DNA from 3 places in the Peribacillus sp. FSL M8-0224 genome. Region 2 is predicted to be linked to each of the others. Evidence: riboswitches for the same ligand, from Rfam matches in the RefSeq annotation. Region 2 holds a riboswitch; each other region holds the start of a gene.

Region 1 (7,914 bases), 4.0 Mb from region 2:
CAGTCATATCCAGAACGATTAAATTAAGGGCAATGAAATACACCCAAGAACCGAAGTTGGAGATACCTATTCCGCACAAAAGAATGGAAGGGTATTCCAGGATACCAATGCATTTTTTAATGTCATCGCTTCTCCCCCTTTGACCGAACAATAAAAACCCCGTCCCCAAAGCAATGCTTCTCGGGACGAGGTCAATTTGCGATGCCACCTTCATGTGTCACCATACATCCCCAACAATCCTCGGCTGCTCTCGGAAAGTGATTATTTCATTTTACTTTTCTTTACGTCCACATTAGGTATTACTAAATTTTAACATTAATGGTTAAATGCTGTAAATAAAGCAAAAAAACTCATTCAAAATAAATGAGTTTAAAAGCAAAACAAGATATGGATTTTTCGCTCACCGTTCCTGGATAGAACACAGGGATTACAATAATTGAATACCGCTAATGAATGTTGGAATCAGTTGATTTACCTTGGGGAAAACAATTTTAAAAACGGATTCTTTTTCTTATCCGTTATCCTTAATTCATTCATGATGATTTGATCCTCATGATCGGCTATCCATTTCCTTAGTGCATCTTTATCCTGGCATTGTGTTAAATATGTTTGGCCACCCTTGCCTGTAGCATTAATAACATATCTATTGAACGTCTTCTCCATAATTGCCCGCCTTTTTAATAAAATGTATTGAATTTAACTAATAATGTACTGCTTTTTCCTTTATCTTTTACAAAAGAAACATAATATATCTATTACAAATTTTGATTGGCAATAGCATGTTCTGCTTGAAATTATTGAATAAAGTACATCGATGCCGGTTATCATAATTGGATTAATCGAACCTATCATAATGTGCTAACTAATATTTGTCAATACGTTTTTTAAATGTAAATAAAACGTAAATTTTCAGTTTTGTTAAAGAAATATTTTTTTACGATTTAGGGGTTTACAACTGCTAAATGATGGGAGTAGAATACGTTTATCAATTTAATGCATTTCGGCCAAAACTCATGGAAAATGAGTACGGAGGACCCAATCATTTGGGGTTAATTCTGCCTTGCAGAAGGGATGAGATCAGCTCTTTCGCCATCCTACCCGTCAGCTAACTTCGTCGGCTAAAGCGAAGGAGGTCATAAGACCGCCTATTTCGGAAGCTTTTTTTGCACGCTTTTTGTAGCAATACAGCTATTCGATGTTTTCGCAGGTCTTTTTATTATGCCTTTAAAAAGATTCAAAAAGCAGATTGATGATTAAAAGTCATACAGTAGGGATGATCATTTGAGAATGACAAAATTGGATCCGCCAAAAATACTTGTACTCGGCTTTGCCATCCTGATACTTATCGGGGCCTATTTATTGACCCTGCCGATTTCCACAGAAAATGGCGATGGTCTTTCTTTTCTGGATGCTTTATTCACCTCGACTTCCGCTACATGTGTAACAGGACTGGTCGTTGTGGATACGGGATCGACCTTCACCACTTTTGGTGAGTTGGTCATCTTAACACTGATTCAGGTAGGCGGCTTAGGGTTCATGACATTTGCGACATTTTTCTTTTTATTATTAGGCAAAAAGATTTCTTTAAAAGGCAGGTTAGTTCTGCAGGAGTCGTTAAATAATCTATCCATGGCGGGTGTAGTCAGATTAGTGAAACGGCTTTTAATTTTCACGGCCATCATTGAGGGCATGGGTGCCCTTATCTTATCGATTCGCTTTTCTTTTGACATGCCAACCGGCAAGGCGATCTATTACGGTGTTTTTCATTCCGTCTCAAATTTCAATAATGCCGGCTTTGACTTAATGGGGGAATTCAGGAGTTTGACCCCATATGTATCGGATCCATTCGTAACCCTTACCGTTGCCTTCCTCATCACGTTTGGCGGGATAGGCTTTATCGTGATGAATGAACTATACGAATATCGGAATACACATCGTTTATCCGTACATACGAAGATTGTTCTGACGACTAGCTTGACCCTTACGATTGCCGGCGCGATTTTAATCTTTTTATTCGAGTACGGCAATGCCAAGACATTGCAGCCTTTATCTTTCATGGGTAAAATGCTGTCGTCTTTATTTCAATCGGTATCACCACGGACGGCAGGCTCCAACACGCTGAATATCACTGATTTAACTCAGCCTGCATTACTGCTCATCATTTTCTTGATGTTCGTTGGGGCATCACCCGGATCGACTGGCGGCGGGATTAAAACGACGACATTGGCGACGATTGCCGGAACGGTTTGGTCACAGATCAAAGGTAAGGGTGATGTGGTCTTGTTCCGCCACCGCATCGTGAGTGAAACGATTTTTAAAGCATTATCCGTTACATTCATTGGTGTATTCGTGGTTTCCATCATCTCCATTCTGCTGACCATCACTGAAAGCGGAACTGACTTTTTGATGATTTTGTTCGAAGCCACTTCAGCTTTCGCCACCGTGGGACTTTCAATGGGTTTGACCCCGGAATTATCACCTGTCGGCCGGATGCTCATCATTTTCACGATGTTTGCAGGCCGTGTTGGCCCTTTGACTTTTGCCTTTGCTATCGCCATGAGGCGCAAGCCAGATCCGTTCCGACGTCCAAAAGGGAAAATCATGATTGGTTAATAATGAATGAAGGAGTGTAAAAGATGGGAAAACGACAATACGCCGTGATAGGTTTAGGCAGATTTGGAACCAGTGTGGCCCATAGATTATATACGGCAGGCCAAGAGGTTTTGGGTATTGATGTGAACGAGGAAAGAGTCGAGAATGCGGAACTGAACGTTACCCATGCAGTCATGGCGGATACGACCGAAGAAGAGACATTGAAAGCAATCGGAATCCGTAATTTCGATTGTGTCATCGTAGCCATCGGAAATGACATGCAATCGAGCATTTTAACTACCTTGCTTTTAAAAGAGCTTGGGATCAAAAAGGTCATTGCCAAAGCACTTAATAAAAATCACGGTCAGGTGCTCACAAAAGTCGGTGCCGACTGGGTCATCTATCCTGAGAGGGATATGGGGGAACGGGTCGCGAATCAGCTCCTTTCCCCTAATATGCTGAACTATATAGAGCTTTCTAAAGAATACAATATCGAGGAAATCATCCTCCCCATGAGCATGAAGGGAAAAAGCCTCAGGGAGCTTGATTTACGGGCAAAATATAATATCAGCGTCATTGCCATCGTGAGTAATGGAGAAATTATCATAGCACCGTCACCGGATCAGGATATCCATGAAAAAGATATGCTTTTAGTGGTTGGCAATAAAGAAGATCTGGCCGTCTTTGCCAATATTGAATAAAATCCGGCAGGTTCCGGCTCTTGCTCCTTTTGAAGGCTAATACATACGAGAAGACCGCCATAAGGAGGTCTTCTCGATGAAATTTATAACGAACATGCCCGTGCCCTGGATATGTATGTATTATTTTTTCGTACTGATCGCTTGGGCAAGAGTGGACTTTATCGTCACTTTATCAAAAGGAAGTTGAAGCTTAACGGCAGTCATGGCTATTTCCGGCCGAAGTCCTGAAAGGGTTGTTTGAATTCCGATCAAATGCAAGGATTCAATCAATTGAGACAGCTGGTGTGCGGATCCGCTATCTATTGCATGAACGCCGGATAGGTCAATGAAAAGTCTGGTGACATTTTTTTCAGCGCACTTTTGTAAGGTGTTTTCAAGCAAGGACATGCCCCTCGCCGTGTCAATATCTCCTATCAGGGGAAGCAATGCCGTGTTATCTTTAAGGGAAATGATGGGTGTGCTCAATTCATCGATCGTTGCCTGTTGGGCTTTCATAATTTTATTGGCATACCTATGATTCGCTTCCGTAAACCGCTCCATCACTTCACTGATCACCTTCACCACTATCCGATACCAGGAGTTTATTTCCTCCTGTGTATATTGATCTCCATGCAATTTCACAAACCGGTCAATATAAACCAGGTATTGCTCTTGCGTACGGAAAAACTCCCTCAATATAAAATAAATGGGTGTGTTTAAATGCTGCTCATCCTGACCGATCTCTTCAATCCAATCACCAAGCTGCTTAAAGAATTCCCTCTCCTCTGTATCAAAGACCTGAAAGAAACGTAAATGGAATTCATTATTTTGCTGCTTAAGTTTTTTAATCACTTTGGGATCGGTTGAGCTATATACACCCGCACTATCACTTTTATTCAATGATGCGTACCAATCCTCAGTCAATTGTGCTGCCACACCCAATAAAAAGGAATATAATTCTTTATTTACGTGCATAAACTCCTCCTATTTAGTTTTTTATAAAAAGCAATCTAACCTGAAAACGGCATTGCCAGGGAATTGAAATATTATCAACAAAGCAAGCATCGAAGAAAACCTCTTCCATACTTAAAACCTTATGCTCTCTGATGCCTGATGGCCCCCTCTTTCCATATACCTTCCCAGCTGTTTTTGAAACCATGTTTTTTAAAAAAAGATCAGCAAAAGCCTTCATCTATCATTCTGGTAAATCTGCGTTCCCAAAACTTCATAGTGTTGTTATAGTTTACCATTTTTATTTTTCGTTAACAATTTCCACACACAAAAAAAGGACCTGATCCCAGATCCTCCGTTTAAAACCATTTCGCCTTCTCATTTCCTAAATAAAGCCGTCCATAAACCTTGCACCCCAAAGGTTTCATCCGATTGTTCCATTTTCCTCATTTTCCGTATTTCCACCACATCGAATTCCTTGAAGATCATTCTGAGTTTTTCTTCGGTAAAACCTAAACCGCCTTTAAGGCTTCTTTGCCTATATACTTCCCAATCTGAAATATCGGAACCACCCAATATGCCGCCTTCGACAAAACAAGTGATCGAATACAACCCCTTAGGCCTTAACGCCTTTTTCACCATCTCCAAATAGTTCATCCTTCGATGTGGAGCAATATGGTGAAAACAACCTGAATCATATACGAAGTCATATTGTCCTTTTGCAATATCCAAATCAAATATATTCCCTTGAATGAAGTTCACTTGGACATTTTTATCTCCTGCCCGTTCTTTTCCCCATTCAAGGGCTTCCTTCGAAAGGTCCACCGCATCAACGGAACAGCCCTTTTGAGCAAGGTAAATGGCATTTCTGCCAGGTCCGCATCCAAGCTCAAGAACCTTCCCTGGCCCAATTAACCCACCATCAAAATATGAAACCAAATTCTCATCAGGGAAATTTTCGAAAAAGGGAACCCCTTTTGTGCGATCTTCATAAAAACCATTCCAGAATCCAGTTGGTTCACGCAATAATGAGTCCAGCATGTTCAACAGATCTTCATAGGTTGTAATCGTCTCCGACAAAACCATCACCTCTTCCATTTTATCCCACCATTTAATTATACTCATTTCGCCCAGTGCCTCTGTAACAGCCGCATCAAAAATGCGTTACATATGACGTTCAGACACCAGTGGACCTTATTGTTATATAATGCTCACTGGAATTTAAAGGTATCAATGATGCACGCAAACTGCCTTCTGATGATATGATCCATTCTTACTCAATAACCCGATGATCAGCTCATTAACCATGTTAGGGAAGACATGGGTTTTATACATGCATGTCAAATATTACATGTTCTTTACAGCGGATCCGGTTTAGCTTCAAAAAACAAAACTCAGCTCTATGTGGTATCCTGATGTCCTCACAACCGTTTACTGATGATTATCTTTCTATACATTCCATTCAGCATGATCGGCCGATCTTCTTCAATTTCCATTTTCTTCTCATGTCCACTGAACAAGTCTTCAAACCTCAAGCCAATATCCGTTCCTAAAAATCGAATGATTTGCCTCAGAAGCTTTTTGGGCACTGAAAGACGTTCATCTTTAGAAATAAACTTATCGAATAGTATTATTTTCCCCTCGCCTTTTACAACCCTGATCATTTCCCGAAGACATTCATTGGCATCAGGTACGACGGAAAGAACCAAACTTCCCACTACATAGTCAAACGATTCATTAGCGAATTCCATTTGCTGTGCATCCATCTCGAGGAAACTGATCGATGCATCATCAAATTTCCCCATTGCTTTTTTTAGCATATCCGCCGACAGGTCTATTGCCGTTATCTCAAGGTCAAGGTTTTTGATCAACTCCAAATCGGCCCCCGTACCTACTCCCACAAACAGGACCTTTGCATGATCATGAAAATCCAGCTCTTCAAACATTCTTTTCCTGGCATCTAAAAAGAGATGAGAGTTGAAGATTTTGTCATAAACCGGCGACCAAAATTTATAAATCACTTTATTCCACGAATTATTCAACATCCCCACCCCCTTACATACATCTTCCATGAAACATCATAAATCCCTTCCAAGCGGATATTACCTCTGGAAAATTAGTACAATTAAAAAGTATATGCGATGCAGTGATTCACTAAAATTGGCATGTTTCTTTTCATAAACCCTCCAAATCTGTATGATCAATAGTAACCAAACTACCTTGACTGTCATAGTAATATACTATAAGATATACCAAAGGAGGTGAGGATTTGGTTCAACGACAACTATCCTCTGACTTGCTTCGCGGACATGTAGATACGATGATTCTAAAACTCCTGCAAAGTGGCGATAAATATGGTTATGAAATCAGCAAACTGATATATACGAATTCCAATGAGCAATATGAAATTAAGGAAGCGACGATGTATTCCAGCCTGAAACGGCTGGAAAAGGATGGATGCATCATCTCTTATTGGGGAGATGCCACACAAGGCGGAAGAAGGAAATATTACAAAATCACCCCAATCGGGGAAAACACATATATCCAAAATAAAAATGACTGGGAGCAGGCCAAGCGAATACTTGAGCGCCTTCTCTAAGAAGGGAAGATGAAATTTGATTGAAAAACTGAATGCACATGTTCATGGCATTTTTGCCCCGTACAAAAGTGCAAAAACAGCAACGGAATTGGAAGAAGAACTGCTGCAAAACTTACTGGAAAAATACGATGACCATAGAAGGAATGGTGCCAGTGAACAGGAAGCGTTCAAGCTGACTGTTGATTCGATTGGGGAGGTATCAGAGCTCATGGAATCCCTCAATCTGCAATACAATGTGCTTGAGCAGGCGATAAGCATGGACTATTCCAGGCATCGCTTATTGGATTCCGACTTCCGCTCGGTTTCGGTTCATGATGGGAAGTTCAATTCCTGCGATTTAAGCCGTTCTGACTTCAGCCATTCCGACCTGACGAGCAGCACATTTAAAAACAGTAACTTAGATCATTGCACCTTTGAAAATGCCAATTTAACTGGCACCTTATTTAAAAATGCAAATTTAAAAGGCGTAACTTTCAAGAACAGCATTTATAATAAAACCCATTTTAAAAGCTGTAATTTATCTGGTCTTATATTCGATGGGGAAACTTTCAAACAAACCATTTTCGAAGGCTCTTCATTGAGAAAGGCATCATTTCGCGATGCCACCCTCATCAATGTTCAATTTCGGATGTCCGATTTAAAGAAAATCGACTTTACTGGAGCTTCGATGGATAAACTCACTTACAACTTTTTACATGGAGCAAAGATTGATCTTAGCGGCGTGACCCTCATCTAAAGGACAGCGATTGTCGCTTCCACCTCAATCATTTGCGTGAACATGTTTCTGATTTACAAGAACCCTGTGCTAAGACACGTAACGTCTTAGCACAGGGTTTTTTCCAAATACTTTTTCAGGCTTGTATCTCATTATGTACCTTTAGACTTCCACTTCAAATTCTTTAACGTAGACAGCATTACCGGTGATTTCAATATCGTATGTGCCATCGTTCTTGGTAGCTGTAACGCGAACTCTGCCATCCTTTCCGATTTCATGCCCCTGTTCGATTAACAAATGCACCTCATCTTCAAGATCAGCCTTTATGTATTTTGCATAATAAGCGCCCATCACACCTGAAGCCGTTCCTGTAACCG
Region 2 (7,914 bases):
TGGACAAGTCGTTAAAGAAAGGGCGGATAATTCTATTGAAGAAATAAAGTTACAGAGAAAAGACTCTGGATGAATATAGCCAGAGTTTTTCATGAGAGCTTTAGATTAATGAAGGGGGATTCAATTCAACTTCTTTCATCATCGCCCCCATGTTGGAAACGATCATTTTTTTCATTGATGGGCCCGCCAAATTGTGCATTGATTTCCTTAACCACTTGATCTAAAAATTCATCAGATATTATTGGATTATTGGTTTTATTGTGCATGTGTTTCTCTACAATCCTTTCTGGATATCGTGTTTTGGAACATTCATGAAGGATACGTTATCAACATAACCTCACTTATAGAAAACTATTCTTTCTCTGTTCAACTTTTTCTGCTGTAACATTTTACGGAAGCATAAACGGTTATATTTCACTTGGAGGATTATGGTAATTGGATCATTTTACAACCAAAGGGGTCAATCCGATGTGGAAATAACCCAATCACCTCTTATTGGTAATTGGGCATGGTCTATATTAACTTCATTAAGGAAACAACTGCCTTAAATATTTTATTAGCTGATCACGAAGTTCAGGTCGTTTCATGGCGAAATCTATTGAAGCTTGAAGGAAGCCGAATTTATCGCCTACGTCATAACGATTTCCCTCGATGATATACGAATATAATGGTTCCTTTTCTAACAAAAGGTCTAAAGCTTCGGTAAGCTGGATCTCCCCCTTACGATCAGGCTTTACGTTTTCAAGGATTTCAAAAATCGCAGGTGATAAAATATATCGGCCAATTATCGCCTGTGTTGATGGTGCATCCTCCACTTTTGGCTTTTCCACTAAGTTTCTTACCAGAAATAAATCCTCATATCGTTCTTGGAAGTTTACGATCCCATACTTGGAGACATCGGCTGGTGACACTTCCTTACTTCCGATAATGCTCGCTCGTACCTTGTTATACCGTTCCATTAACTGCTTCAAAGCTGGAACCTGGCTATCCACGATATCGTCCCCTAACAGGACGGCAAAAGGTTCGTCTCCGATAAAAGTTTTGGCACATAAAACTGCATGACCCAGACCTAAAGGTTCCTTTTGTCTTACATAGTGGATATCGACCATGTTGGAAATGTTCTCCACGATCTTAAGCAGATCATTTTGACCTTTCATTTGCAGAAGCATTTCAAGCTCAATCGATTTATCGAAATGATCTTCGATGGCACGTTTGTTTTTACCCGTAACGATGATAATATCCGTAATCCCTGATTGTACCGCTTCTTCGATAATATATTGAATGGTCGGCTTATCGACAATCGGCAGCATTTCCTTTGGTTGAGCTTTCGTAGCAGGCAAAAATCGTGTTCCTAAACCGGCTGCTGGAATCACCGCTTTCCTTATCATAGCCCAGCCCCTTTTTAAGGTTCTTTTATATGCTTATTGCATTTTATGTGGTCATTGGTTGACCTATATCAAAATAGGTTAAAATAAATCCCTTAAAAAGAATAGATTTACCTTCGAAGCCAAATATTATGGATATATGAATTTAATCAAGAGGTGGATATTTTGCCAATTGAAAATCAAGAGAGAAAACAAATCCTTTTTGCCTTACTCATCATTGTTTTATATCTTTCCCCCTTAATCATCCTTGGAGAAAATGCGCATATTCGCGTACATGATAATTTGGATTCCAACCTTGCCTGGTATAAAGTCCTTTCAGAAAGCGGTGAGTTATTCGGTGCAATTGACGCCAGAATTCCGCAGATTATGAATGGCCTGCCCCGTAATGCTTTTGGCAGTGAGTTCAGTATTATCGTGTGGCTTCATGCTCTTTTTCCGACAATGGTTGCTTATGCAATAAGCCAGGCATTAACAAGGTTTATTGCATTCTTTGGTATGTATATCTTATTGAAAAAACATTTGGTTACAGGAAGACTATCAGGTTGGATTAGGGTTGGAACATCCTTAGCCTTTGCCCTTACCCCATTTTGGCCATCGGGAATGCTCAGTACACTTGGGATGCCTTTAGCCCTTTGGGCTTTTTTGAATATCCGCAGCAAGGATCATTCTTGGAAGAATTATTTGGTCCTTACACTTTTACCGCTTTATTCAAGCATCGTACTTGGCTTTTTCTTTTTCCTTGTTGCAATGGGTTTTCTTTGGCTAACGGATGTAATCAGGGGAAAAGGATGGAATATAACGTTTCTTCTTTCGATCGTTTATATGACCGTCATTTTTGGTTTGGTGGAGTATCGTTTGGTCGCTTCATTCATTTTTGATTCGGAGCCAAACAGCAGAGATGAATATTTTCACGCAAGGCTGCCGCTCGATTGGGTCGTTAAGCTTACTTTCAAAAATTTCGTTCTTGGACATACGCATGTCATGACTGTACATGCTCTTATCATCCTGCCGATTACAGTCTTTGCCCTTTATATTATTCTGACCAAAAAACTGTGGAGACAGGAGAAGGTATATGTTTTTTTATTCGGCTTGAATTTTATGCTCTCAGCGTGGTACGCATTTTGGTTTTATAAAGGCTGGCTTCCTTTAACGGAAAGGTTCCATACCCTGGATACCTTTAATTTTGCCAGATTTCACTTTTTAAGGCCGATGGTAATTTACTTAGGGTTTGCCCTCGCGATAAAAATCATTTGGGAACACAGCGACTATGCTAAGAAAACCCTTTCTATTTTCATCGCCATTCAAATTCTGATTTTAATGGGTTTTAATGAAGAGATCACTCACAATAAAAAACCCTCTTTTAAAGAGTTCTATTCAGAAAGCCTTTTTCAGGAAATAAAAGATCATATAGACCGTCCACAAGAAGAGTATCGTGTTGCCAGCATTGGGCTGCATCCCGCAATCGCTCAATATAATGGATTTTACACGCTCGATAGCTATAACAATTTTTATCCGCTTTCTTACAAACATCAATTTCGTCAAATAATTGAAAACGAATTGGCTAAGAATAAAAACATCAGAATCTACTTTGATGAATGGGGAGGACGTTGTTACCTGTTTACCGATGAGCTTGGGAAGCATTATATGTTCAAGAAAGGCTCGAAGAAAGAGCTGGAAAATTTGGACCTCAACATGGATGCGTTTAAAGGATTAGGCGGTACGTATATATTTTCTGCCATCCCAATCAACAACGCGAAGGAAAACGGATTGCTGCTGGATAGGGTTTTTACGAAAAAAGGAAGCGTATGGAAAATTCATTTATACAGAGTCATGTGAAAAGGGGGGAATAGAATGAATTCACCGATTGTAACGATTGTTGTACCTTGTTATAACGAAGAAAGCGTTTTGCAGGAAACCATTTCCCAGCTTTGTGGATTGATGAGGGGGTTGGTCGATGAAAATGTTGTTTCCGGTCAAAGTAAAATTTTGTTGGTCGATGATGGGAGCAAGGATCAAACTTGGAGGATCATTTACAAAGAAACGATTAATAATGAATATGTTCGCGGGCTAAAGCTTTCCCGGAATGCTGGACATCAAAATGCACTTCTGGCTGGGTTGTTTACAGCCAAGGAAGCCTCAGATTGTGTGATTTCCATTGATGCAGATTTACAGGATGATATTCAAGTCATCCCGGAATTCATTCGGAAATTCAATGAAGGATGTGAAATCGTATATGGTGTCCGCCAGAAAAGGGACCTTGATTCATTCTTTAAACGAACATCTGCAACAGGTTTTTATAAATTGATGAACAAGATGGGGGTCAACCTTGTCTATAATCATGCCGATTTCCGGCTAATGAGCAAAAGGGCGATCACGGAGTTGGAACGTTTTGATGAAACGAATCTTTTTTTGCGGGGGATTGTACCGCTCATTGGGTTTAAGACGGACTCTGTTTATTATGACCGTAAAGAAAGATTGGCTGGGGAAACGAAATATCCATTTAAGAAGATGGTTGCTTTTGCGCTTGATGGCATTACTTCTTTTTCAGTTACACCGATCCGGCTGGTATTATGGCTAGGATGTCTTTCCTTTTTCATTAGCTTACTCTTTGGGTCTTACTTTTTATGGTTGAAATTTTATGGGCAGACCGAAACTGGATGGACCTCATTGATCACCTCCATATGGTTGATCGGTGGACTACAGTTGATTGCTGTCGGCTTGATTGGGGAGTATATAGGTAAAATCTATAATGAATCCAAACGCCGACCTAAATATATTGTTGATCTTGATCTATTTAATCCGCTCGATTTAAAAAAACGGGAGCAACTAGACAATGAACGGAACAGTATTGAAAAACTATCTAAAACAAACTAACTCCTTTATCCGCTTTTTATTGGTTGGAATAGTCAATACAGCGGTTGGACTTTCCATCATGCTTTTTCTCATGAATGTTCTTGAATTATCTTACTGGATCTCCACCTTTATCGGCAATGGTACGGGAGCTATAACGAGTTTTCTTTTGAACAGGACTTTTACCTTTAAAAGCGATATAGAATGGCGTCGAGGAGTTGCCCGTTTCTTTTGCGTCATCCTGATTTGTTATTCCGCCGCTTATTCTATAGGCCAAGCCATTGCAGAATCACTGGAAGGAACCGTTCATTTATCCATACAACAAAATTTGGCTGTTCTGATAGGAACAATTTTTTATACAGTGCTTAACTATCTTGGCCAGAAATACTTTGTCTTTAAAAAAAGCAATTTGAGGCCAATTCAAGAAGGAAGGAACTGATTAGCGTAGATCAGTGGAATAATGCCCCCGATTGGACGGGAATTAATAATGGAATCGGAAAGAGAAAATTCTGATTTAATGACTATCCAAGCTGGGGCAGATTGTTTTACTTGATCCATCACGTTACTTCATTTTTCCTTTTGGGGAATCTATCTTTGTTCATTGTCTTCTTGAATATCTTCCTTTCAGACGTTTACTTTCCTCCTTTACTACCTTCGAATCATGTGTATGCATGACTTTTGTTATATAAGTCAAGAATAAAGCCTCGTTTATAAATAATAATTCTATTTCTGTGCAAAATTTTCATTTACTTTTCCATTTCACGGGAGTATGATAATCAACAGTTTCATATTTCTAAATCGCTTAAACCTTATGGTGCGGGGGACCCGTTATTGGGATTGTTTTTACAATCCAAGGGGTGAATCCTTTAAAAGGTAGGGCTACTCTTAGGTCCGAATCCGACAGCTAACCTCGTAAGCGTTATATGAGAAGGAAGGTGGAGCTTGTTAGACAAAAAAATTGATGTCTACAGGTCTATTTAGCTATGACTTGTAGGCATTTTTGTGTTCCGTCTCGTTTTTTGCTACAGCTGGGAAACATAAACTTATAAATTAAACTGGTGGTGAATTCTTAATGTTATCTTCTATAAAGAGGTTCTTGATCGGGAGACCTTTAAAATCGAATGCACTTGGTGAACAAAAGCTTAATAAAACAAAGGCGTTGGCGATATTATCTTCCGATGCTTTGTCTTCGGTTGCATATGGGCCGGAGCAAATATTGATTGTCCTGATCACGGTCGGTGCTGCGGCATTCTGGTATTCAATCCCCATCGCGATTGGAGTATTGATCCTGTTAACCGCTTTGATTTTGTCCTACAGACAAATCATTTTCGCTTATCCACATGGTGGGGGAGCCTATGTGGTTTCAAAAAACAATTTAGGTGTCAATCCAGGGTTGATAGCTGGAGGATCCTTATTGGTCGATTATATATTAACTGTCGCGGTAAGTGTTTCCGCTGGTACGGATGCCATCACGTCCGCTTTTCCCGGCCTGCATGACTATAATGTCCTCATAGCCATTATTTTCGTCATCCTACTTACTATCTTGAACCTTAGGGGGGTTACGGAATCGGCCTCTGTCTTGGCCTATCCGGTGTACCTATTCGTTTTAGCCTTGTTCATCTTGATAGGGGTTGGAATTTACAAGATTCTGACGGGAGGAGTCTCACCGGAATTGCATGCGTCAATCGGGACTCCGGTAGCCGGCATCAGTTTATTTATACTGCTAAGAGCATTTGCATCAGGAAGCTCCGCATTGACAGGAGTCGAAGCGATTTCCAATGCAATCCCGAACTTTAAAGATCCAGCACCGAATAATGCTGCGAAAACATTAGTAGCGATGGGTTCCTTACTAGCTGTTTTGTTTTCGGGAATCGTATTCTTAGCCTATTATTTAAGCATTGTTCCTAGCGCAGAGGTAACGGTCGTCTCCCAGATTGCTGAAGGGATCTTTGGACGGAATTTCATGTATTTCTTCATTCAAGGTACAACTGCATTGATCTTGATACTTGCGGCAAATACTGGATATTCGGCTTTCCCTTTGCTTGCGGTAAATCTGGCGAAGGATAAATTCATACCAAGGGCGTTTACGATCAGAGGGGACCGTTTAGGGTATTCCAATGGAATTATCATACTTGGACTTGCATCCATCATCTTGATAGTCGCATTTGAAGGACATACGGAAAATCTCATTCCGCTTTATGCGGTTGGTGTATTCATCCCATTTACGTTATCCCAGACCGGGATGATTGTTAAATGGATTCGCGAAAAGCCAAAAGGCTGGATGATGAAATTAACCATTAATTCAATTGGTGCCATAATTAGCTTTATCGTCACGATGATATTCTTTTTAACCAAATTTAGTCAGGTTTGGCCTGTTTTGATTTTTTTACCTATCATCATTTTAATTTTTCATCGAATTAGAAATCATTATGAAGCAGTTGGAGACCAACTAAGGATTACAACATGTGAGCCGATCTTACCAATTGAAGGAAATATCATCATTGTACCTGTTGCGGGTATAACTCATGTGGTTGAGAACTCTTTAAATTATGCAAAATCTCTATCTGCACATCAGGTCATTGCCGTTTATGTCGCTTTTGAAAGAGATGATGAAAAGAAATTCGAAGAAAAATGGAAAAAATGGCAGCCGGATGTAAGGCTTGTTACACTGAATTCTTATTACAGAAGTATCATTCAGCCACTAACTAAATTTGTGGATACAGTAGAACATAAGGCTAGTGAATCCAATTATAAAGTTACGGTGATCATCCCCCAATTCATTCCGAAGAAGGGCTGGCACAATATACTTCATAACCAATCAAGTTTACTGATTCGCGCTTACTTACTTTATAAAAGAAATGTGGTTGTTACGACAGTGCCATATCATTTAAAGAAGTAAGTTCCATATCTTATAGAACAGAATGTAGACAAATTCGATTTTCATCGAGTTTGTCTACATTTTTTTATGGCTTATACAATTTGGACGTGGATTTCCACTCAAGAAACTCGCTATCCGCGGGCGGTGGACGAGCCTCCTCGGCTTGCGCCTGCGGGGTCTCCCAAGACGCGCTTTCCCGCAGAAGTCTCGTACACCCGCTCCACTCAACCTTGTTATAGTATGTAGTAAGGAACCATACCTGAGGAGTTGAAGTTGTGTTGGTTTGGGAACATCATTTGATGAAAGATAAGTTTCCCGTCTACAAATGTGGGTCCCGGTATTCATGATTGGGCCTACGTATTATTAATGAATTATACAATTGGACGTTGATTGGAACGTAGGGCACTCGCTTTCCGCGGGCGGTCCGCGAGCCTCCTCGTCTAACGCCTGCGGGGTCTCCCAAGACGCGCTTTTCCCGCAGGAGTCTCGTACCTTCCGCTACAATCAGCTTTGTTATAGCATTTAGTTAGAAACCATACTTGAGGAGTTTGGGAACATCATTTGATAAAAGATAAGTTTTCCGAACCCCTTTTGTCTCAAACTGGAGGAGCAAGCCTACATAAGGTTTGCTTTCTGATAATCTTAGAATTAAAAAGACTGCCCCTACATCGGTCTTTCAACAAGCGTCTCCGATGAATTAATTAAAAACTCATTAAATTTGCCATCACGATCATTGCTGATGAAGCCCATACAAGAAAAAGGATTGCAGTGAGATGTGGGGATACTTCATCTTTTATAGCT
Region 3 (7,914 bases), 5.0 Mb from region 2:
AGCATCCTTACAGCCTGTTAATGCGGGGTAAAGCGAAACTTCCATCATTGAGGCTTTTCCAATGATTACTATTTTGCAGAACACAGGATAAAACCGCCACATCCTGTGGCAACTCCTGTGCTAGCACATCCTGTGCGTCGCAATCGGGCATTTACACGCTGTTGGTTCAACACATTTCTTTTTCATTACATTTGTCATCAGGCTTCCTTACAGCCTGTTAATGAGGGGTAAAGCGAAACTTCCATCATTGAGGCTTTTCCAATGATTACTAACTTACTGAACACAGGATAAAACCGCCACACCCTCTCTTATCTCTTATGCATGAGACGGTAAGTCTTACACCTAAAAAGTTCAAGGAATTCAAATAAAATTAGGAGGATGGTGTATTTTTAATAACACTTTCCCAAATCTTCTCTTTTCGATTGAAGATAATAAATGCATCGGGCTCCTTACTATCTCTATCCGAAAAGGAATCATGCATCTCATCCATGTTTAAATAATCCCCTACGACCCATGCCGGTATCTCAATTTTCGTTCTAGTATACTTAACATCCCGAAAGGAAAAAACGAGCCCCTCTGCCAGAATATGAGCCAAAGAAGCAATGATTTCTGCAGGAATCGCCGTCAGCTCTTTTTTCTTTCTGATTCCAAGCCACGTCCTCTCTACTTTTAATGGCTCCAGCTTTAGCGGAATCAGACTTCCTAACATCATATAATATGTCGAAAGAGAACGAAAATAAATTTTATTGAACCAGCCATCATCCTGGGCAAGGTACACAAATTGGTTATTCAATTTACGGAAAAACGGGGGATCCAGATGGGTTTTAGCATGTCCTAAATATAAAAGTTCCGCTATTTCCCTTCCATCCAATTCATCCAGCCCTTCCGTTTCTTCAAAATCGATCCAACAGAAATCTCCATATGCCCGGACATTTTCTTTAACGAGCTTCGCAATAGCTTCAGATGAAGCGCTCTCAAGCAGGACATTCAAATTGTATTCCCCACCATCGAATTGATGTTTCAATAATAAGATCGAATCCAAGGTATACGGAAGCGAATTGACGAATTCACGAAAATTGAGTCCATTAAAAAGGACAAACCGTTCGGAAGCCTGCATATACATGTATAAGATATCATTGCTATCATTCTTCATAACCTGACCCCCTCCGAGCTCTCAATCAATAATGTTATTTTATCAAACTTTTGGAGTTTCACGTAAGTTATATAACCCCAATATTAATCATCATCTGCATCGTTTAAATAACATGAATCAAAATCCATTTTAACCAATAGGAAAAAATATAGAATTCGAAGAATGGATCATGAATGGTTTTATCATTCATTCACTCATTTCATGTGGCCGCTCCCCTTTATGCTGATGATCCCCAGCGCAAAATACCCGACATTAGTCAAATCAACGTATTTTTAAGCCTGAAGGTAGTTTCATTTCACAACACATGACCTTCTGGGAGGAAGAGGAAATGATTTGGTTTTGGGGTAAACAAGATGAAAGGCTTTATGAATTTGGGGGTATTTTGACATCCGGGAAGACGCGTCAAGAAGTAGTTCCCTCCATAACACCTGAAGGAAGCAGAGTTTTACAGTCATCGAGAAAAATTAAGGAAGCGCTTTTTCATTCAATAAAAAAAAATCCAGAGTGACATTTCACTCTGGATTTTTTGTATCAAGAAACTTGTTGTTCTAGTTCTTTTTTGGAAGGAGGGTTGAATTGACCTTCCCATTTAGAGATAACGATTGCCGCAAGTGAATTACCAATAACGTTTACCACTGTACGTCCCATATCAAGAATACGGTCGATACCGGCAATAAATGCAAGACCTTCAATAGGAATACCGACAGTTCCCAATGTCGCTAAAAGAACTACGAAAGATACACCTGGTACACCCGCAATCCCTTTGGATGTGATCATTAACACTAGCATTAGCGTGATTTGCTCATACATGCTTAAATCGATTCCATACATTTGAGCGATGAAGATAGCTGCTAACGCTTGGTATAATGTAGAACCATCAAGGTTAAAGGAGTATCCAGTCGGAATAACAAATGTAGCAATATGTTTCGGACATCCCGCTTTCTCCATTTTTTCCATGATTTTCGGAAGAACCGCTTCTGAACTTGCAGTAGAGAAAGCAAGAATCAATTCTTCTTTTAGAAGTTTAATCAAAGTAAAGATATTGAATCCTACAAATTTTGCAATAAGACCCAGAATGACAATTACAAAGAAGATCATTGTTCCGTAAACAGAAAGCGCTAACTTTCCTAATGGAATTAAAGATTCCAAACCGAACTTGGAGATAGTCACACCGATTAGTGCAAATACACCGATAGGAGCGAATTTCATGACCATGTTAGTTAGGTAGAACATTCCTTCAGCTACACCTTGGAAGAAACGGAATACTGGTTTACCCTTTTCACCGATGGCCGCAATACTTAGTCCAAACAACACGGAGAAGAAAATTATCGCTAGCATATCGCCTTCTACCATGGCTTTAACTGGATTGGATGGCACGATGTGTACAAGTGTATCTACGAACGATTCATGCTGCTTAGTTTCTGCTGTATCAACATATGTGGAGATATCAGTTTGTTCCAGGTTATTCATATTCACACCAGCACCAGGCTGGATGATATTCGCTGAAATTAAACCAACAGCAATCGCTATCATAGTTACGACAACAAAGTATGATAATGATTTAGCACCTAGTTTTCCTACCGCTTTCAAGTCACCTACACCGGCAACTGCAACGATAAGGCTGGATACGATGATCGGCACTACGATCATTTTAATCATTCGTAGGAAAATGTCTCCGAATGGCTGTAAAAAGCTTTGGGCCGACTCATTACCATAAAAAATGGCACCAACGATAATCCCTAGAATTAAACCAATGAAAATTTGGCTAGCTAAACTTAATTTGAATTTCTTCATTTACTTTCCTCACCTTCCATAAAGTCTTTGATGCAAAAACATTTTTGTCTCGGTAAGGGAAACAAGATACTAATAAAAAGAAAGTAATTTTTCTTTTTTTGAAAAACTCTGTCTTTACGCCGAAAAAAAAGACACTTCATGTGTCGATTTCTTATTGGCGTGAATATTCACACATGTTCCCTTAAAGACGCTGACGAGGTTAGCTGTCGGGTTAGGAATTGGAAACACAAATGCCCTTTCATTTCTGAATTCACCCCTAGCGGATAAAATCCACAAAAATGGGTCCCCCGTTCTTGGAATAAGATTAAGCGAGTTAACTTATAATAAAATATTATACTAAAAATGATAATCTGTAAATATTTATTCGCATCAGTTCTAGAAAAAATCTTTTAATATGTCTGAATATTCTGCATTAAAGGCTGTTGTATCTATAATTACGCTTCCCGATTTTTAATCAAATAAGTTATATCGATATAATTAATTCCTAATTTAACATCACCTCTCTTGTGAAAAAAGCGGTTATTTTTCCAGAATGCCAAGTAACAGATATCTTACTTTTTCCCTAGAGGTGAATTTTTTATAAGTTCCAGCTTTCACTTTTTCAAATTGAATCGGGGTAATAAAATAAGAATGGTTCTTCACTGCCGCATTCGGCTTCAGCAGGATGACGTCACCTACAGACGGTCCCTTTATGATTTCTTGCTTCCCTTCAGCCTTAAGACCTTTTGTAATGTAATGTTTATCCACATGGCCTTTATTAGTCAACTTGTAAATATAAGGCTGCTTTTGGTATTGTACGGCCTCTATCGGAATGGAGGGTACACCGGCTTTCTCATTGGTTATTACAGTAAGATTCACTTTCGATCCCACTAACAAAGGTTCCGTTTCTTCGCCTTCCGGTTCGATTAAAGCCTGAAATGGAAATCTGTTATTTTTTTTTAATGATGGCTCTTCAGCGGGATAGGAATGGATACGGCCTATCTTCCCTTTCAATGCCTTTTTTGAAACAGAGGAACTTGCTTTTATAGTCATGCCCACTTCAGCCTTTTTCATTTCCTCTTCGGAGAAATCCCCTTCAATTGCCATATTTGTCGAAACAATGGATATAATGGGATTATTCAGGTTTTTATTGATATTTTTAACGACACCATCAGCCTCGCTCGTCGTTACAATTGCATTGGACTGCTCCTCAATCGAACTTAATTTAGCATCAAGCATTTTCACTTTTTCATCCAACCTGTTTTTTTCTAGTTCCTGCTTGTACATTTCTTGCTCAATGTTACTTTTAATAAGATCTGAAGAGCTTGTCGTTATATCAATATTCAAGTTCTTTTCCACCGATTCATCAATTGCCGCTTCAGGTTCACTGATCACGGTCCCCTGATAAGACCTCAACTTCCCTATGTATTCCTCAATCCCTGCAATTTCCCCCTCCGCGGCCGTTTTCTCCGCTTCCAAATTCGCTTTAAGCGCATCAAGTTCGGTCGTCGTATACTCAAACAACGAGGAGCCAGCCGTAATCGCATCGCCTTCTTTTACAAGGAATTTCTTAAAATCATTTTTCTTGGCATCAAAATAAATATCATACTCTTCTACTGGTTTAATTACCCCATTTGTTTGAATAGTATCCGTAATTGTATCTTTTTTTACCTTAGTCCAGTTTTCAACGAAAACCGTCCGTTCCACTTTGCTTTCTTTTTTTTCAATAAGGTATAAGTTAACGGTTATTAACACTATCGACGCAATGGAGACCGTCGCTATTTTCCATTTACCGCTCATTCATTTCACCCGCTTTATACAAATACGCCTACTTGGATGTATCCTAAAAAGGCTTTAACAAACCATGTGGCCAAATACAATAGAACAATCATTAAAAGGACCATATAATTATTACGTTCTGTAAATTCCTTTAAATAAAAATATTGCAGAGCAATAATAAGAAATTGAAAAATGGTAATTTCGCTGAAAAAGTGAATGAAATAATCACTTCTGAGAAAATACTGACTGATGATCCCCAATGAAAAAGGATTGGCATCGCTGCCTAAATCCATTAAAACGAATAAGGGAATCAATAATGTTTTTTCTATTAATTGCAAGCCAAAAAGAATCATTTGAACGATAACTAATTTAATATAGGGGATATCAGTAACGATCCAAAAGAATAGAGCTGCTAAAAATATGTATATGGAAGGGTCGATTATTCCTGTTATTATATTGCCGCTCAAAATCAGCAACTTTGCTGCTTCGAATTCATTGGCGCTCATCTTCGTGATTTCTTTGGAGAATGATTCTGAACCAATGCCAAAATATCCCCCAACGGCGAATACTATAAGACTAAGAAAATATAAAACTATTAATTTCAATCCAAGCTTTGTGACTGCCTCTGCATTTTGCAGCTGATAACGACTCCGATAAGGCTCTAAAATGCCCTTTAACAATCCGACCTGGTACACCATAATTGGTCCTCCTGCAAAAAATGATATATCATCATACATTTTATCCTATTTTGGAAACAATTGCAGAAATAAGGAATGAATATACAAAAAAAACACATAAGCCTTTTCCTTCAAATGTAATCCTCATACTAATTTGGTGTTAATACTGACAAATGGTGGGCAAGGACTTTAATGCGCGAAGGAGTTTGTCTATAGTTCTCTCCATCCATATCCACATCAAGCGGCCTCTTGGATTCAATAGTCAAGGTACCTGCTTGTAAATAAGTCACCCCAGAGTCAGAACTCATATTTTCAGTCCATGAACGTTTCATCGCTATTATTTCTAAAAATGCACCAAGGCTTGCATTTTCCAAGATGGCAACGCCAAAGAGCCCATCGTCTGGACTAATCATGGGGAAAGGTAATAAATTAGTGCCGATAAAACAACCATTCAAGACCAAAATCATAACGGCTTCCCCTTCAATGAAATTCCCATCATATTCTAGTTTATAGGAAAAGGGAGCATTCTCACCAATCGTCCTTACAGCGCTTAATAAATATCCTATCTTTCCGAACCTGCTTTTTTCCTGCTCATCAATATTGTTTGAAGCATCTGAAATAAGTCCCACTCCCCAAAAATTGGAAAAATAATCGTTATTGGACTTCCCAATATCAATTGGACGAACCTTGCCATTTACTAATGCTTCCGCAGCTTGACGAACTTTTTGAGGAATCTTTAATGTCCTGGAGAAGTCATTGCAAGTCCCTCCAGGTAAAATCCCAAACAACGGCCGCCTCTGAAGGGGTGAAAGGCCATTTACACACTCATGTACCGTTCCATCTCCTCCCAATACGAAAACTACATCCATTTCTTCACCATATTCCAAACAATAACGGCACGCATCGCCTTTTTGCTTGGTTTGTAGAATGAGAAACTCATCAATATGTGGAGCTAATACCGGAAGACAACCCTCTAGATTCCTTTCGAGTTTATCTTTCCCTGCATTTTTATTATAAATCAGCATCCCTTTTTTCCATCGCATGATTCTTGCCCCCATATCATTGAAAGAATGGTCTTCTTCCCATCACTTTTTACTTTTTCCTAAACCTCCGTTTTTAACACTCATTAAAAATTCAAATGAAAAAGAGGCTATTCGCCCCCTTTCAGTAAAGCCTTCATATATACAACAAATAATCCTTCATCATTAAGATAAGCTTTGAACACAAGGGACTTCTTTTTTCATTTTTTTCCAAAAATAATAAAAGGCTTTCCAAGATGATGGAGCTCGGCCTAACTTTTGAAAATTCTTCCTGGAGCGCTTTTAAAGCTTCCGTATTTTTACGTGTTTCCATCCCCTCTTCTTTACGTGTTTCCACTTCCAGCATCCTGGCGATAATCGAATGGATTTCTTCTTTTGGGCTCATATCCCGCATCGAGCAACCTGGTAGGGGAAATTGTTTCAATAATGGATCTTCCATGTTTTCCAGACTTGTGACAATGGAATCCATCCGGTTCAATATGAAGCTAGGTAACAATTCCACATCGAAAGCATTTTGTTTCCTGATCAATATTCCGATATATCCTTTGAAAAGCGAATCTAAAATAATGGTGCAATCGGGTAGAAGATCAGATGAAAGCCCCGGGTATAACTCAATGATTTTACGCTTGAACCAAATCAAGCCCTCTTCATGGATATGATGTAAAAATCCATCTAGTTCCTTGCTGATATGAACCATTTGTTCCTGCATCATCATTTGAATCAAGTTGGTATTTCCCGTCATATGCTCAATGTGAACAGTGATCTGCCTCATGAATTTGTCTTTACTGGACAATGAAGCATCCAGTTCAAGATCAAGTAATGAGTCTGTCAACGCTTCATAATAAAATTTAAAAATGGAGACTAGTAATTCCTCCTTCGATTTAAAATAATTATAAAAGGACCCTTTTGCTATCCCGCATTTTTCAACAATTTCCTGAACCGAAGTTGCATGATAGCCTTTCTCCGCGAAAAGCTCTACAGACTTATCTATGATCATCTTATTTTTTTCTTTCATCAAATTCATCCTATCTCTTAAAATTGTCCATTGGTGACCAATGGGTCACATCTTCCAAATTGTATCCCAAAACCCTTGAAATCACAACGTTAACACTAACGGATATTATCTGTTGCAATCATAATCCATATACTATATATTTGAGTTTGTGACCGACTGGTCACAATTTTATGTATGGAGGGTACAAGCTTGAATTCAATAATTAAATTTTCATTAAAGAATAAATTGGCAATCTGGTTGCTTACCATCATCATCGTTGCAGCTGGTTTATACTCCGGTTTAAACATGAAACAAGAAACCATACCAAGCATCTCCACTCCTTTAATAAGCATCTCCACTGTTTATCCTGGAGCTGCACCTGAAGAAGTAGCAGATAAGCTCACCGACCAGATTGAGCTAAAAGTAACAAATTTGCCAGGAGTCGAATTAGTCAGTTCTTCGTCCATGGCCAATGCCTCTTCCATCCAATTACAATAT

The links. A riboswitch is a leader RNA that binds a small molecule or an ion and turns the genes downstream of it on or off. The one in region 2 is predicted to bind cyclic di-AMP.
Region 1: it holds a riboswitch for cyclic di-AMP, as region 2 does, so the genes downstream of both, MKX49_RS22005 (TrkH family potassium uptake protein) here and MKX49_RS02605 (APC family permease) in region 2, are expected to answer to the same signal.
Region 3: it holds a riboswitch for cyclic di-AMP, as region 2 does, so the genes downstream of both, MKX49_RS27160 (cation:dicarboxylate symporter family transporter) here and MKX49_RS02605 (APC family permease) in region 2, are expected to answer to the same signal.

The regions. Positions count from the first base shown of each region.
Region 1 covers NZ_JBBOOJ010000001.1:4,542,716-4,550,629, forward strand. Annotated here, with positions in the region: gene MKX49_RS21995 (MFS transporter) at 1-121, opposite strand, end outside; gene MKX49_RS22000 (hypothetical protein) at 472-663, opposite strand; cyclic di-AMP (ydaO/yuaA leader) riboswitch at 993-1,135, shown strand; gene MKX49_RS22005 (TrkH family potassium uptake protein) at 1,288-2,613, shown strand; gene MKX49_RS22010 (potassium channel family protein) at 2,637-3,293, shown strand; gene MKX49_RS22015 (STAS domain-containing protein) at 3,414-4,247, opposite strand; gene MKX49_RS22020 (hypothetical protein) at 4,261-4,464, opposite strand; gene MKX49_RS22025 (class I SAM-dependent methyltransferase) at 4,602-5,303, opposite strand; gene MKX49_RS22030 (class I SAM-dependent methyltransferase) at 5,645-6,265, opposite strand; gene MKX49_RS22035 (PadR family transcriptional regulator) at 6,544-6,822, shown strand; gene MKX49_RS22040 (pentapeptide repeat-containing protein) at 6,839-7,558, shown strand; gene MKX49_RS22045 (PhzF family phenazine biosynthesis protein) at 7,700-7,914, opposite strand, start outside.
Region 2 covers NZ_JBBOOJ010000001.1:539,947-547,860, forward strand. Annotated here, with positions in the region: gene MKX49_RS02580 (hypothetical protein) at 126-266, opposite strand; gene galU (UTP--glucose-1-phosphate uridylyltransferase GalU) at 528-1,388, opposite strand; gene MKX49_RS02590 (DUF6044 family protein) at 1,557-3,221, shown strand; gene MKX49_RS02595 (glycosyltransferase family 2 protein) at 3,237-4,259, shown strand; gene MKX49_RS02600 (GtrA family protein) at 4,219-4,674, shown strand; cyclic di-AMP (ydaO/yuaA leader) riboswitch at 5,025-5,170, shown strand; gene MKX49_RS02605 (APC family permease) at 5,308-7,134, shown strand.
Region 3 covers NZ_JBBOOJ010000001.1:5,557,118-5,565,031, reverse strand. Annotated here, with positions in the region: gene MKX49_RS27170 (hypothetical protein) at 371-1,153, opposite strand; gene MKX49_RS27165 (hypothetical protein) at 1,482-1,661, shown strand; gene MKX49_RS27160 (cation:dicarboxylate symporter family transporter) at 1,685-2,947, opposite strand; cyclic di-AMP (ydaO/yuaA leader) riboswitch at 3,121-3,268, opposite strand; gene MKX49_RS27155 (efflux RND transporter periplasmic adaptor subunit) at 3,467-4,726, opposite strand; gene MKX49_RS27150 (hypothetical protein) at 4,741-5,403, opposite strand; gene MKX49_RS27145 (diacylglycerol/lipid kinase family protein) at 5,532-6,425, opposite strand; gene MKX49_RS27140 (TetR/AcrR family transcriptional regulator) at 6,559-7,437, opposite strand; gene MKX49_RS27135 (efflux RND transporter permease subunit) at 7,627-7,914, shown strand, end outside.